Regions from separate parts of the Shewanella sp. SM69 genome, predicted to be linked through region 1. Evidence: riboswitches for the same ligand, from Rfam matches in the RefSeq annotation. Region 1 holds a riboswitch; the other holds the start of a gene.
What was found. A riboswitch is a leader RNA that binds a small molecule or an ion and turns the genes downstream of it on or off. The one in region 1 is predicted to bind cobalamin.
Positions count from the first base shown of each region.

Region 1 (8,146 bases):
TCAGAACGTCTTACGTTTTTAGTACGAAAGCTCCTGTCGATAGGGAATCGCACGTTGTGCGCCTGGGCGAGTGACAGTAATGGCACTGGCTGCATTGGCAAATCCCACGGCTGCAGCAATCGACATGCCCTCGCTTAAGCCCACAACTAAGGCGCCATTGAAGGTATCCCCTGCGGCGACTGTGTCTATGGCCTGCACTTCAAACGCAGGTATTAGCCCATTAAAACCTGGGCTGCTGATAAATGCGCCACGGCTACCTAAGGTAATGACCACAATCTTTACTCCCTGCTGGTGGAGAAGTTGCGCTGCCATGTGTGCATCATCAATATGGTTGATCTCAACTCCCGTTAAGGCTTCTGCTTCGGTTTCATTGGGGGTAATAATATCTACCCACTTGAGTACATCTTGGCCAAGTGCCGTCGCTGGAGCAGGATTTAGTACAGTCGTCACGCCAAGATTCTTGGCTATTTGCAGCGCCTTTGCCACTGTGGCAGCGGGCGTTTCCAATTGTGTTAACAAGTACTCCGCATTAGCAAACAGGGCGTAATGAGCTTCTAAGTCATCGGGTGAAAGGCTGGCGTTGGCACCTGCGGCAACGCCAATCGTATTCTCACCGTTATCACCGATAAAAATCATGGCAGTGCCTGTGCTCAGTCCGGCTATTTGGCGGATCCCTTCCGTGCTGATGCCATCTTTCATCCAGCTTTGACGCATATTATCGCCGATACTGTCTTGGCCGAGATGGCAGATAAAATCAGTGCGTGAACCTGATTTGGCTAAGCGCGCGCAGGCGACGGCTTGATTGGCCCCCTTACCGCCCAGTTCGAGGCGATAATCTCGGCTCATTAAGGTTTGCCCTGCAGCTGGCAGGTACTCAAATTTCATCACATGGTCGGCATTTGCACTGCCGATAACGAGTATCTGGCTCATAGAAGACTCACTGTTATTTTTATCTGCGATTGAGATAAGTTGCATCATAGACGCGTAAACTGTCTACCAGTAAATCGACAAAGCCTTGCCTATCGATCCCAAACAGCACAGTCGCATTGGCGGCTTTACCTGTTAGCTGATAGCGATCGACCACTGTCATGCCTAAGGTCAACTCACTTTGGGTTTCAATACTTACCCAGCAATCTTGCGCCTCAAATAGCTCAGGTTTAAGCAACCAAGCGATAGTGCAGGGGTCGTGCAATGGCGCACCAATAAAGCCCCATTTAGGATCTCTGTGGTAAATCATAAAGAAATCCAATAATTCGGCGACGCACTGAGCAATTGGATTTTGAATCGCGCGAATGCGTTCTATGTCTTCATCCATGATTTGCGCCTGATGAGTCACATCGAGCCCACACATAGTGATGGGAATACCTGACTTAAAGACAATATCGGCGGCTTCGGGGTCGACAAAAATATTAAATTCGGCGGCTGGGGTCCAATTACCGACACCAGCTGCGCCGCCCATTAGCACTATGCGTTCGATCTTGGCGTGTAATTCGTGGTGGGTGGCGAGCAAAAGCGCGATATTGGTGAGTGGTCCTGTGGGGACGAGTGTCACAGGCTTATCGCTTTGGCGAATTTTCTTGGCCATCAGTTCTACGGCATTAAGTGTTTGTGGCGCAAAGCTGGGCTCTGGCAATGCAGGGCCGTCGAGTCCGGTTTCACCATGGACATTGTCGGCAATGATTAATTCGCGAGCTAATGGCTTGACTGCGCCGCCAGCGACAGGAATATCACTGCGATTTAATAAGGTTAAGATCCGCAGGGCATTATTGAGCGTTTTATCCGGCGTTTGGTTACCGGCGCTGGTGGTGACGGCCAGTGGAACCAGCTCTGGATGGGCGAGAGCTAAAATGAGCGCAATAGCGTCGTCATGGCCGGGATCGCAATCCAGAATAATAGTGCGAGTCATACTGTTACTCCTTTAAACAGCGGTGATGGGGGCTTAGAATAGCATGCCATCAGTTAGGCGCTAGCCTGTGTAGGGGACTTGCAGAGTAAACTGTGAGCATTTTCGTCTTTTTATCAACAAGCTGCTAGAATTCTGCCCATTTTTGACATTAGGCGATGTTAGGTAAATCCATTCTCGCTCTGTCCGCTGCACAACATTGAATGACATCTCCAAGCAAATATAAGGAAATAAGTAATGCTCACTTATCGAATCACTTGGCCTAAGGCTTTACTCGCGGGCATGGTTGCCATGCAGATCTCTGGCTGTAGCGATCCTCAGCCTATGGCCGTTGTGGAAAGTAATAACGAGTCATTGCTGCAGTTTGATAACGGCAAATTGCTCCAACTTAAGGAAAATCCGAGTCCACAGTATCGCCATATTCCCTGTGATTTACCCGCAGTCGAGACTGTGGTCACCAACAGTTCGGCCTTTGCGGCGTTAACTAAATCCGGTGAGGTGATCACTTGGGGTGACAGTTATGCTGGCGGTGATAGCCGGGAGGTGACGGAGCAGCTTAAGCAAGTTAAGCAAATCGTCCCAGTCAAGGACGGGTTTGCCGCGCTACGTCAAGATGGCACTGTGGTTTACTGGGGTAATGTAGGGAAATTGAGCCTCGACAAAGCCCTGCAAAACCGCATGACCAATATTACCAAGTTGTTCGCTAATCAAGAGGCCATTGCGGCCCTTGATGCTAATGGCAAGGTACACACTTGGGGTTATGGCCCCTACGGCGGCAATAGCTTACATGTGCAGGATCAATTAGTTGATGTTGTCGATATCTTTGCCAGAGGACGCAGTTTTGTCGCCCTCAAAAAAGAGGGCAGTGCTGTGATTTGGGGGCAGGTTGAAGAGTCGACCAATATGAAAAAGTTACTCCCGCAGCTTACGGATGTAGCGAAGATCGAATATTTTCAACACACCTATGCCGCCTTGAAAAAGGACGGCACTGTGGTGAGTTGGGGTTGGCGCAGTGATGCTTACTCGATCCGCAGCGCCTTAAAGGATGTGGCGAGTATGACGGCAAACAATTGTGCCTTTGCGATTTTAAGTCCTACGGGGGATGCGCATTTTTGGGGCGATGGGATTAACTGTGGTGTCGATTGGATTAAAAAAACCAATATCACAGGGGTAAAAGAGATTATCAGTGTCGGCTTAGGGTTTTTATTACTGCGGGATAAGGCGGTGCCGCAAATTGTGGCCGACGATACTGATTACGCTCATATGTTTGGGTTTCACTATGCTCAAGAGATTCTTGATAAATATTGGCAGGAAGGCAGCATCATTACTCAAGGGCCAGCCTCCTTTGTGTTTACGCGTCCCGATGGCAAAGTGGTGCCCGTTGGTTATCGCGCCAACCGTGATAATGTGGAAAAGTTAATGGCACGTATTCCGCGCCTCACTTGGTTAAATGGTGCAAATGACGGTTATGTTGGCATCAGCGAAAAGGGGGAGTTGGTCTCTTGGTCGATGAATTTGCCCATGTTCGACAAGTCGCCAGTGCAACCTGCTGACTCGTTAGTGATTAAACCGCTGGATTTGACCCCCGCTGCCCAATGCGAAACCCCTGAGCAGCGTCAGGCGATTTTGAGCAAAGACAGACCAAAACCTGCGGCAAAAAACTGGGATGGTGTTTTCTAGCTTATGTGAGTTTTCTCGCTCACTTGAGATTAATGGACTTTCATCCGTATAGACGTCTATAATGCGCGCGCTCAGGTCTGATATGTCCTGAGCCTTGTTGGGCGTTAACAGGTTGTACGCCCTTTGAACCTAATTTTGAGTCAACCTTCTGTGGTGCTTGCGTGCGAAAGCCGCGAGATAATCGGAAAGCCAGTGAAATTCTGGCACTGCCCCCGCAACGGTAAAAGGTGAGAGAGGACCGCGTTTGATTGGTGAGTTCAAGACTGAACCCGAAAGTCAGAATGTCAAAGGTCAGTCTCGCGTTAATCCAATTTTTAAGGGATTAACATAGCCTAAGTCCGGAGACCGGCCCTAAAGGTGTTTTTGAGATTTCGGTGGGCAGATCTCAAAATGCGATAATCACCGTCAGTATTTACGACTGAATTAACGGTATCGTGGCGTCAATGCCCCGTTTTCCTTGCAGGAGTTAAAGGTAAAATGGGAACAAATCCAACAAAAATCGCGCTGCTGATCGGCAGCCTTTGCAGTTTTTCAATTATCGCGCCCGCTGTGGCGGCTGACGATACCAGCACAGCTAAAGTCGACGAGCATCTTGTCGTGATCGGCCGCTCTGATAAGACCCCGTTAAATATTGCTGCCAATGTGAATGTGATTGATGCTGCGGCTATTGAAATGAGTGGCGCGACTAATTTGACCGACATCTTACGTGGTCAAAGCGGTATTCAAATTTCGGATAACAATATTGGAACTAGCTTTGCGATGCGCGGTTTTAGCGCCAGCACTGCCGTTAATAACACACTGATTTTACTTGATGGTCGTCGTCTCAATAATATCGATATCGCCGCGCCTAGCCTTAATGCCATTCCGCTTAATCAAGTGGATCGTATTGAAATTTTATCGGGTAGTGCGGGTGTACTTTATGGCGATCAAGCCGTGGGCGGGGTGATTAATATTGTCACTAAGTCCCCTGAAAATACTGGCGGCAGCGTGCAGTTATCTGGCGGTAGCTTTGATACTTATGAAGGTCGTGGTGATGTGTCTGGCGCGATCAACAAAGATTGGCGTTACTTTTTCACCGGTAGTTACAACCAAGGTGATAACTATCGCCAGCATAATGCCAACGAAACCGGCTCTATTCTTGGCCGCATTCAATATAAAACAGCCACAGACTCGTTCTTTGTTGAAACCAGCTACTACGATAACGATCGTGAAAATCCGGGCTCGCTTACTGAAAAGCAATTTAAAGACGATCCTCGTGCTTCATCAAATAAGGTAGAGTATGCCCACGAGATGACCACTGCGGCGCGAACGGGTTACCAGCATCAGCTTAATCAAAACTGGGCGCTGGCGGCGGATTTAGATTACAGCGATACCTTAGTGTCTTCTCTTAATTGGGGGGCGAACAGCCATAACACACGCTCACTGTTAATGTTTAGCCCTAAAGCGTTAGCGAATTACAGCACGCGTCAAGGCGAGCTAAACCTAGTCACAGGTTTAGACATCAGCCGTGGCAAGGCTGATTTTGACACTATGGCGCGCAGTAATGTGCAGCAAATGCAAAGCGCCTATCTACAAGCTACAGTGCCTTTAAGCCATACTTTAAGTTACGTTGTGGGTGGCCGTTATGCGCGGGTGACCGATGAGTTAGTCGATGGCAATGTCTATCCTAATGGCATGGATTTAGACGAAAATGCCCACGCATTCGAACTGGGTTTAAATTACCGCCCAACTGCGGAGCACAGACTCTATGTGCGCGCCGATGATAACTTCCGTTTTGCCAAAGTGGATGAGCAAGCTTATACATCGCCGGGCGTATTTGGCTTAAAGCCGCAAACTGGCCGTTCCTATGAGGCGGGTTGGGATTGGGCTGTCGCTAGTCAAACCCTGCGAGTCAGCCTATATCGTCTCGATTTAGAGGATGAAATTGTTTATGACTCGAGTGCAGTTAAACCCATAGGTGGTAATTTCAACGGTGCAAACGTCAATGCCGACGCTTCTCGTCGTTATGGCGCGGGTGCCGATTGGGATTGGCAGATCACTAAAGCGCTGCAGCTAGGGCTGGAATATAACTATACCGACGCCGAATTTACCGATGGTGCTAACGATGGCAAAGAGCTGTCTTGGGTGGCAAAACACACGGGACGCGGTTATGTCAGCATGGATTTTGCTGAGCATTTCCAAGTATTTGCCGAAGCTATCTACACGGGTGATCGTTTTATCGAAGGCGATAACGCTAATCAAGGTGATAAGCTAGCAAGTTACGTGCTTGGTAATTTAGCCTTGAATTATAATCGTGATGCTTGGCTTGCCAGTCTGCGTATCGATAATGTATTCGATAAAGATTATGTCAGTGCTGGTTATTACGGTGGCGATTGGGGGGATAGTTACTATTCTGGTCGAGGCCGTGATATCCGTTTCACTGTGGGCTACCGCTTCTAAATATTAATGAGCTATTTAATAACAAAGCCAGACTCAGTCTGGCTTTTTATTTTTTACGCTGAGTTCAAAGAATAAATCTTAAAATAGGTATAGTCTTGAATATCGTTTTAGTAGAGTGGTTTAATTGTCGTTATCTATAGTGTTAGCGGGCAGTCATTACTAAATAGGAGTAATTTATATTTTACTCTGCTGTTTATGGCTGAAATTCTTAGTATTTTAGGTATGATGTGAGCTGTAACCGAATCATCTTATTGTTAATAAACAGGTGTAAAGTGTCTTATGACTGATCTTGAGCAACAGGTTTTTACTCAAGTTAGAGCTATCATAGCGAACGAAGAGCAAGTGATTGGCCGCCGAGGAATTCTAATTCCACTCAAAAAAGCGATCCTTGCTGAAGGCGACATTCGTAATGTGATTGACATTATCTCGAGCGATCCCGCATTGGCAGCGCACATGCTTATGCGCAGTAATTCCGCACAGGCTGCTGTAGTGGAAAATCACAAAACTCGTTCGTTGAAAGAAGCTTTGATCCGCTTAGGTCAAGTTAATATCTATCGCTACGCCTTTACGTTCTATTTAAAAGAACGCCTCGATGAACTGCCACAGCCCTATAAAAAGTTGGTCCAAGGTTATTGGAAGCTGACTGAAGATATTGCAACGGATGCGGTAGATAGCTTAGCGGATATGGAAGGTGTGGAGGTTGATGCTGACGAAGTACAAACCTTAGCTCTGTTCAGTGTGTTCGGCCAAATTATCGCACTGACCGCATTTGCCTATTTAAATGCTAATGCCGAACAGTCATTTCCTTTAAGTGTGATTAAGTCATTGATTGATAATCAACAACAGACCTTAACCATCGAAGCGTTCGAGGCGTTAGATCTCGATCAGGATCTGCGTCAAGAATTTATGATCGCCCATAATTTGCGTCAGACCCGTAATCCTAATTCATCAGGGTTGATACTGCGCCGTGTCTTGTCTATGCGTGGATTGTTGATGAATCCGCTGTAATTTGTCGATGCTATGAAATAGTCATTTGACTCAATAAACAAGCCTGCATTCGCAGGCTTTTTACTCTATGTCACCCGCATTAATTCGTCTTCTGCTGGCGGGATAAACCTTCCCTCGCCACCAGTTGTAACCAATTTTGGATCAATGCAGAGTTAGCACTGTGGCGGCGATAGGCACCAAATAGCGGTCGTTTCAGACCTTCTTGGCCGAGTTTTACCGTAGCGAGACTCAGTCCATGTCCTTCATTAATCGACCAGCTTGGCAGTGCGGCTATGCCGTCTTTACAGGCGATGCGTTGCAATAACATCATTGTTAAATCACAGGTTTTTTGCTCGCCCGCCTCTATGCCCGCAGGCTCTAAAAAGTGGCGATAAATATCTAAACGCGTCAACGGCACTGGATAACTGATAATAGGCAAGTGTGCTAATTGCTTAGGGGTGACATAGGCTTCTTTTGCTAAGGGATGATCTTTTGCAACCACTAATTTCACTTCAAAATCAAACAAATGCTGGTAGGCGAGTGAATGCCCAGGCACAGGATCTGAGGTTAATACAATATCCAGTTCACCCATTTCTAAGGCATTGAGCGAGTCGAACAGGTGACGGCTCGACAAGTCTAACTCGGCAGTTGGATGATCTTGCCTAAATTGTTCCATTACAGGCATTAACCAGCGAAAACAGCTATGGCACTCAATGCCGACTCGCAACTGATTAGTTTCGGTTTCCAGCCCATTCTTCAAATCTGTCTCGGTTTCTAACACCTTAGGCAAAATCTCTTCGGCCAGATGCAACAGGCGTGCACCTTCTTGGGTGAATGACAGTGGCTTACTCTTACGCACAAAAATGGGCGAGTTAATCCTTTGCTCCAACTCCTTAATCTGGTGGGAGAGGGCGGATTGAGTGACAAAACGTTTTTTGGCTGCGCCCGCCAAACTGCCGCTTTCTTTCAGGGCCATTAAGGTTCGCAGGTGTCTTAGTTCGATCATGTTCACTCCAAGTGAATTTCGCTCATGTTGTGCTTGAAATCAATTCGGTTGCTGGCATAGAGACTAACACAATAAACTTCTAGACGTCCAGACGCCCATTGTTATTTATCAGGCTGAAGTGCTGAAAAGTG
Region 1 covers NZ_JAKKRV010000004.1:210,036-218,181, reverse strand. Annotated here, with positions in the region: gene rbsK (ribokinase) at 19-930, opposite strand; gene rihA (pyrimidine-specific ribonucleoside hydrolase RihA) at 950-1,906, opposite strand; gene L5M37_RS08340 (hypothetical protein) at 2,141-3,583, shown strand; cobalamin riboswitch at 3,718-3,952, shown strand; gene L5M37_RS08335 (TonB-dependent receptor) at 4,061-6,022, shown strand; gene L5M37_RS08330 (HDOD domain-containing protein) at 6,302-7,030, shown strand; gene L5M37_RS08325 (LysR family transcriptional regulator) at 7,110-8,015, opposite strand.

Region 2 (8,146 bases), 160 kb from region 1:
TAGATTTAGGCCCAAAAAAGGCCGAGGCTTCGAGTGTTGTCAGGGCTTTGCCATGAACGATAATTTGCGCGCCCGTGTCCGAGCTTGGTTTAAGCAGTATGGGATTAAAATCGGTATGGGGCTCAAGATAACAGGCCACGGCTTGCAAGGCCTGTGCGCGGCCAATCTCGCCGCCATCAATAGTGACAGCGCTATTGAGCGCCATATTTTGCGGCTTAAAGGGCGCAACCTTAATCCCCTGACGAGCGAGCAAACGACAAATGCCTGCGACTAAGGTGCTCTTGCCCGCATCCGATGTAGTGCCCTGCACCATCAAGACTGCCGCGCGCCGAGGTGAATTAACCGCAAGCGTATTAACTACAGGTGTGTCAGCGGTATCGAGTGCATTAGCACAGGCTGTGTTGTCTGTGTTTGGAGAGGACATAGGTTTAAAAGGCTTATTCTAGTTTGCAGTCATTAACATAACAGCTCAGTCTAAAAATCACTTAAGTATGCAACTTAAGCTTAAAACGTGGACTGAGCCCAAAGTCTAAAGTGGTTTCAATGCTAAGGGTAAACCGGCGACCACTAAGGTGACATTGTCCGCTAAGGTCGCCACGGCTTGATTTAACCAGCCTGCTTCATCGACAAATTGTCGGCTCAACTCACCTAAGGGCACTATGCCAGAACCGACTTCGTTACTGATCAAAATCACCACTCCCTCAAGCTCGACAAGGGAATCCACAAAAGCGGTTTTCTCGGCCTGCCAACTCGCATAAGCTTTATCGTCAGAGGTTGAATTGCCAAAGGTGGAAACGGCAAAGTCAGTCGCATTCCACTCAGTCGGCGCGGGTTCATCATCGATGTTAACGTTCGATGCAAGTAATTGATTCGTTAGCCAAAGGGTTAAACAGTCTACTAAAATCACTCGCCCAGGTTTTGCTAACCGTTTTAGCAGTGCAGTGAGGGCGAGCGACTCTTCAAACAATTGCCATTCGATACCATCGTCCGATCGTCCCGCTTGATGCTTGGCGATACGTGTCGCCATTTCATCATCTAGCGCCTGCGCCGTCGCCACATAGCAGGCATCGAAGCCGAGCGCAGTGTACTGACGCACTAAGGCTTCGCCGTAGCGGCTCTTACCGCTACGGGCGCCGCCTAGGACGAGGTGGATCACAGTATGTTACCCACAACGAGCAATACAAAATAACACACGATTTCAGATATTTGCTGCGCCGCGCCTAAGGTATCACCCGTGTAACCGCCAATCTGGCGTCTAAAAATCACTATGATCAAACGGCGCAGTCCTATCATCACCAATAGCAATGACAATGCCGCTAACCCCTTGAGGAATAACAGCACTAATACGCCGCTGGCGATCAGGATAAGCAGCTCATTAATGCCTTGATGTTGCGATAGCGGCTTAGACTTACTGGTCTCGTCATCGCGGACATATTTTTCACTAAAGATGATACTGGCTGATACCACACGGCTCACAGTATGCGCGACGATAAGTGCTGAACCCGCCACGACAGGATCGTACAGGGCCAACTCGACTAGCAACTGCCATTTCAGCAGCAAGGCCAACATCAGCGCCAGTGCGCCATAACTGCCAAGGCGCGAGTCTTTCATGATCCGCAGCTTGTCTTCAGCCGTCCAACCCCCGCCAAAACCGTCGAAGGTATCGGCGAGGCCATCCTCATGGAATCCGCCCGTGAGCAAGACACCAACCAACATAGCTAAAAGAACAGAAACGCCGGCGGGGAGCCAGTTCTGCGTCAGCCAAAACACTATGGCGCTTAACAAGCCGACCAGAAGACCGACGAGACCGAAATAACGGCTGGCCTTATTCAACTTATCGCTATCGACTTCGACCCACTTAGGCATAGGAATGCGGGTAAAATAGCCCATGGCAACTAAAAATAAATCTATCTCTTTGTGCCAGCTTTCGCGTTCTGACATAAAGCATCCTTAGTGAATTCACACTTGCTGCAAGGTTTAAAATTAAAACGGTTGGCTAAAAAGCTATTATTTTAAATAAGTAAAATAAGCGACTTAGCAGAGCACATCATACAACAGCCTCAATCCCCGCATCACTAAAACTCGCCATTTGATTGTAAAAATTTACTGAGGCTTGAATAAGCGGCAATGCCAACGCCGCACCCGTACCTTCGCCTAATCTCAGCCCTAGGGATAATAAAGGTTTAGCCTGCAAAAATTCTAACATTCGCAGATGACCTTGCTCATCGGATTGATGGGCAAAAATCAAATAATCACGCACATTGGGGGCGATTTGCACCGCGACTAATGCCGCCGCTGTCGCGATAAAACCGTCCACGACCACCAGCATTTTACGTTCAGCGGCAGCTAACATAGCCCCCGTCATCTGCACAATTTCAAAGCCTCCTAGGCAAGCTAACACTGACTTAGGCCCAGTTAAGGCGCTTTGATGCAGCAATAACGCGAGCTCAATCAGCATCAATTTACGTTCTAAGGTTTCGCTATTAATGCCCGTACCACGGCCGACACAATCAATCACATCCAGCTGCATAATCGCCGCCATAATGGCCGCAGCAGAGGAGGTATTGCCTATGCCCATTTCGCCAAAGGCGACTAAGTTACAACCCGCTTGATGGTGACGTTCAATCAAATCGCGCGCCATAGCAAAGCCTTTATCGACGGTTTCAAGCGCCATTGCTGGCTCTAAATGGATTGCACCCGTTCCAGCACCAAGACGTTGTTCAATAATGCCTTCAACCCCTTCAACTGGCGTTAAAATACCGCAATCGATCACTTCGAGCTTAAAGCCCACCTGCCGACAAAAAACGTTAATCGCCGCGCCGCCATGGGCAAAGTTTTGCACCATTTGGTGAGTCACTTCGCTAGGGGCAATCGACACACCTTCTGCGGCAATGCCATGATCCCCCGCAAACACTAACATGGTTGGATGGACTATTTTGAGCACATCCGTTTGTGGCTGCTCCGTTTGTTGCAAATCAGTCGCTTGCACGCGGGCAATCTGCAAGGCTAAGGATTCGAGCTGACCTAAGGCACCGGGCGGCTTAGTCTTAAGATCAATTTTCTGCAGAATCACCAGATCCTGCGCTTTACTCACAGGGCTTATTTGAAAAGACACGGCTGACTGAGACATCCACACTCCACTTTGTAATCTACATTAAATAACCACAACGCATCCCGCGTCTATGACGAACATGTCCAATTGTGCATTTCCAATCGCGGGTGGGATATCAACAGAAATACTGATTATCCCGCCAGCCTGCACTTACGACATGACTCTAGGATGACGACTTAACTCTGGGTTTACGTCCTGACTAGGTGCCTACGGCATGACCTTGTATTTACGGCATGACCCTACGCTTACGCAAAATCAGCAAAAAGAACATACTACCTATGGCGGCCGTGATAATGCCCACGGGCAACTCTTGATTACCCAATAAACAGCGCGCTAATACATCAATCCACACCATAAATAAGCCGCCCACCAGCGCCGTTAATAAAATCGGCTGACGACCGGGAAACAGCATGCGTACTGTATGGGGGATCATTAACCCGACAAAACCGATACCGCCACAGGTAGCCACCAAAATAGCGGTAATCAAGGAGCAGAGCAGCAACATATTGAGCCGCAGCTTAGGCACATTCACCCCTAAGGTATGCGCCGTTTCATCCCCCGCCTGCAACGCCATGATCTGCCGTTTCATGCCTAAAATAATGAATAAACTCGCACCAATCACCAGTGTCGGCAGTACTAACAAGGACCAACTGGCCTTAGCGAAACTGCCTAAACTCCAAAACAGCACAGAGGCTGTCGCCTGCGGACTAGCGAAATACAGCAGCAGACTCGTTAATGCGCCGAACATAAAGGAGGTCGCCACACCAGAGAGCAACATGCGCTCCACTTGGCTATTAAGCCCAAGCCCAGACAAGGCAAGCACTATTAGCACCGACAAACTCGCGCCAATAAAAGCGCCCAAGGGCAAGCTAAACCAAAGTAATCCAGACAAGGCACCCGAACCGCTAAAAAGCCCAGAATGTGCCGCCATGCCCGCATTATCAAAAAATCCAGAGCCAGTGAATAAGGTCAACATCACCACAGCGCCAAAGGACGCGCCAGAGCTAATGCCAAACAAATAGGGATCGGCGAGCGGATTGCGAGTCACGGTTTGCAACACACTGCCCGCCAGTGACAAACCCGCTCCCGCCACAAAAGCCAGTAAAATGCGCGGCAACCTGAGCTCCATCACAATGCGCTCAGTCATGCCATTGGCTTGAGTGAGGTTCGTCGCTTTATTGATAAATACTTGAATAACATCCGTAAAACTGATGTTCGCCGCACCAAAACTCGTCGCGGCAATAGGCGTTATCAAAGTGATGATACCTAATACGAGCAGCATCAGTTGTTGTCTCGTCAACGGTGTCACGATACGCCCCAAATATGAGATGAAATATTTTTTACTCCCCAGAGTCATCCGCCCTCGCCTCGCTCATTCAGGCCATTATCTACATGGTGATAACCATAAAAATAGCTGATTAAGGGCTTTTTATGTTGTGGATGGGGCGATACCTGAGCACACACGCCAAACACATCGCCAATTCGCGCCTCGGTTAATACTTCGGTTGGCGTCCCCATAGCGCTGACTTCCCCGTTATGGATCAACAGCAAACTGTCGCACAGGGCACTGGCTAAATTAAGATCATGAATAGAGGCAATCACGCTGATGCCAAGGCTACGCACCAATTCGAGGATTTGAATTTGATAGCGCACATCGAGGTGGTTCGTTGGCTCATCGAGGATTAAAAGCTGCGGCTGCTGCACTATGGCGCGGGCAATCAAGGCGCGTTGCTTTTCACCGCCAGATAAGTGCTCATATTGTTGGTGCATCTTATGGCTCAAGCCGACTTTCTCTAAAGCCTTAGCAATACGCTCAATATCACAGCTCGAATTGGTATCGAACATACCCTTGTGGGGCGTTAAGCCCATGCTGACCAATTGCTCTGTGGTGAGGTCAAAATAGTGCGGTGTATCCTGCTGCACTACGGCAACGCGACAGGCAAACGCCTTGGGTGACAAGCGCTCAATATCTTGATCAAAAAGGGTAATTTTGCCCTGAGTCGGGCGAACAAACCGATACAAACAGCGCAACAAGCTAGACTTGCCCGCACCGTTAGGGCCAATCAGCCCCAGCATCTGCCCCGTTGGCAGCGTAAAGTTAATATCGGAAAGTATGGTTTTGCCATCGATACACCAGCTCAACTGGCTCACATTGAGCGCGACTGACGGGCTCAATGACGGGTTAGTGTCATTCACGGGGCTGTTAGTTTGGATTGCGGAAAGTTTCACCTAAGCGGCGCTCCTATCGAGTCCAAACCTGTATAAAAAAAGGTTGTGCACATTGTCATCTGCTCCCTCGAGTCACCCGCTCGAGAACTAAGGCTGCACGCAGCGATAACAGAAATAGGCAGGTCTCCTGACTTGTAGAAAAGAAGGAGCTAGGCTCTAGAATCTAGAATCTAGGTGCTTCTTTAAACTACTCACAGTTGCGGGCACAGTTCGGGCTGACTGACGAGCAGCTCCCCGATTCCCTATTATGTTTGGGTTGATATGCTCTTTGTTAACAACGCCACTGTGAATTAAAACAACGGAGCGATTCGAACAAAGAGAGTCTATTCCCAACACCTATTTCTGCGACGTTATCACTCATTGCGCATGTAATACGCTATCTCGTTCAAACGTCAGGGAAAAGCATTATCCTACATCTATCCCATTAGGCAATGCTGTTTAAATCAGAATATTTTCATGTCAGCTTATTCTCGCCAAACGATCACGCCTAAACCATAACTCCTAGGTCGTGAAATAAGGCCTCAACACCTGCGCCCACTCGGCCAATCTAAACGCCAATAGCAGGCACCCTGTTCATCTTGCAGCACATTAACGCTCACCACGGCCGCCACGGGTAAATCGAGTTGACTATAAAACCCCACCGCCCGTTCAACCCCTAAGGCACGCGACATTAAATGACGGATCACCCCGCCGTGGCTCACGACCCACACTTGAGTGGTTGGCATATTGTCAGCGGTTTCATTAATGGCACTGTTTTCATTACCCATTTTATGTGAGTCAAGGGTCAATCGTTCAAACTCGGCGGCGAGTATCTGGTCAATCGTCCCATTCACCCGCGACTCAAAACTTGCCATAGTTTCACCATTAGGCGGCGGAGTTTGCCAAGGATTTTGCCAATACGCCGCTAAGTGTTCGCCCTCTTGTTGATACAGTTCATCGAGCCGACAACCATCCCAATCACCAAAATCAATTTCCTGTAAACCCGACAAACACTGCGCCTGCAATGGCCTTGACTCAGATATCAGTGCTGCCGTCGAATGCAGCTCGGCGGCGAAAGCGTGGGCAAAATCGGCGCAGCGGCGTGAAGTCGAGCTATAAATCGCGCTACACACGCTGGCCTGTGACTCAACTGCTGCCGACATTTGTTGCCAACCCTTTTTACTCAAAGGCACATCCACACGGCCGCGTAAAATGGCGCCGCCTTCGCACTCACCGTGGCGTAACAATAACAATCGAACTTGTTTCATATATGCCTTTTTAGTTAGGGACTAGATGCTAGGAACTCAAGCCGAGGGCCTAAATTCTAGATTCTCGATTCTCGCTCCTAATGCCTTTGACTTTCATCTTGCCCTGACAATCATAAGTCGCGTATTATGGACGTCTATACGTTTAAATGTCCAAAACAAATTTTTAAGAACAAGTATTCAAAAAATGTCGGCAGACGACAATAAAATGCACTTAGCATAACAATGGCCGATTTTTGGACTTAACTTAGCTGTATTTAAGGTAATTATTTATGACGATACCCTCAACCAAAGCCAGCCAAATATTAGCAGACATTCGCAAACAGCTTGCAGAGCGCATTCTGATCTTAGACGGTGCCATGGGCACTATGATCCAAGGCTACAAGCTGGAAGAAGAGGACTATCGCGGCGAACGCTTTAAAGATTGGCACACTGACGTCAAAGGCAACAACGATTTATTGGTCTTGTCACAGCCTCACATCATCAAACAAATTCACACCGACTACTTAAACGCCGGTGCCGACATCATTGAAACCAACACTTTTAACGCTACTACTATCGCCATGGCCGACTACGACATGCAGTCGCTGTCCGCCGAAATTAACTTAGTCGGCGCGCGCCTCGCCCGTGAAGCCTGTGATGAAGCCTTTGCTGCCACAGGCATTCCACGCTACGTCGCCGGTGTGTTAGGCCCCACTAACCGTACGTGTTCGATTAGCCCTGATGTGAACGACCCTGGCTATCGCAACGTCAGCTTCGATGAGTTAGTGACTGCTTACAAAGAATCCACTAAGGCACTGATTGAAGGCGGCGCGGATATCATTATGGTCGAGACCATATTCGATACCTTAAACGCCAAAGCCGCGCTGTTTGCGATTGAATCGGTATTTGATGACTTATTCGGTCAGCATTCAAAAGACAGATTGCCGATCATGATTTCGGGCACCATTACCGATGCCTCTGGCCGCACACTGACAGGCCAAACGACCGAAGCCTTTTACAATTCCCTTCGCCATATCAAGCCCTTATCTATCGGTCTTAACTGTGCACTTGGGCCAAAAGAGCTGCGCCCGTACGTCGAAGAATTATCCCGCATCAGTGAGTGTTATGTGTCGGCGCATCCGAATGCTGGCCTGCCGAACGAGTTTGGCGGTTACGATGAAACCCCAGAAGACATGGCGAATGTGATCGAAGATTGGGCGCGCGAAGGCATGCTCAATATTATCGGTGGTTGCTGTGGTAGTACGCCTGAACATATCCGCGTGATCCGCGAAGCGGTGAGCCGTCACGATCCACGTATTTTGCCGGACATTCCCGTCGCTTGCCGCTTAGCCGGTTTGGAACCACTGACTATCGACGCCCAATCCCTGTTCGTTAACGTGGGTGAGCGCACCAACGTTACAGGTTCGGCCAAGTTTTTAAAGTTGATCAAAGAAGGCAAGTTTGAGCAAGCGCTCGATGTCGCCCGCGAGCAGGTCGAAAGCGGCGCGCAAATCATCGACATCAACATGGACGAAGGCATGCTCGATGGCGCCGAGATCATGCACAAGTTTTTAAATTT
Region 2 covers NZ_JAKKRV010000004.1:49,098-57,243, forward strand. Annotated here, with positions in the region: gene L5M37_RS07690 (cobyric acid synthase) at 1-424, opposite strand, end outside; gene cobU (bifunctional adenosylcobinamide kinase/adenosylcobinamide-phosphate guanylyltransferase) at 530-1,156, opposite strand; gene L5M37_RS07700 (adenosylcobinamide-GDP ribazoletransferase) at 1,153-1,941, opposite strand; gene cobT (nicotinate-nucleotide--dimethylbenzimidazole phosphoribosyltransferase) at 2,048-3,130, opposite strand; gene L5M37_RS07710 (FecCD family ABC transporter permease) at 3,339-4,469, opposite strand; gene L5M37_RS07715 (ABC transporter ATP-binding protein) at 4,466-5,341, opposite strand; cobalamin riboswitch at 5,441-5,641, opposite strand; gene L5M37_RS07720 (histidine phosphatase family protein) at 5,863-6,588, opposite strand; gene metH (methionine synthase) at 6,858-8,146, shown strand, end outside.
Region 2: it holds a riboswitch for cobalamin, as region 1 does, so the genes downstream of both, L5M37_RS07715 (ABC transporter ATP-binding protein) here and L5M37_RS08335 (TonB-dependent receptor) in region 1, are expected to answer to the same signal.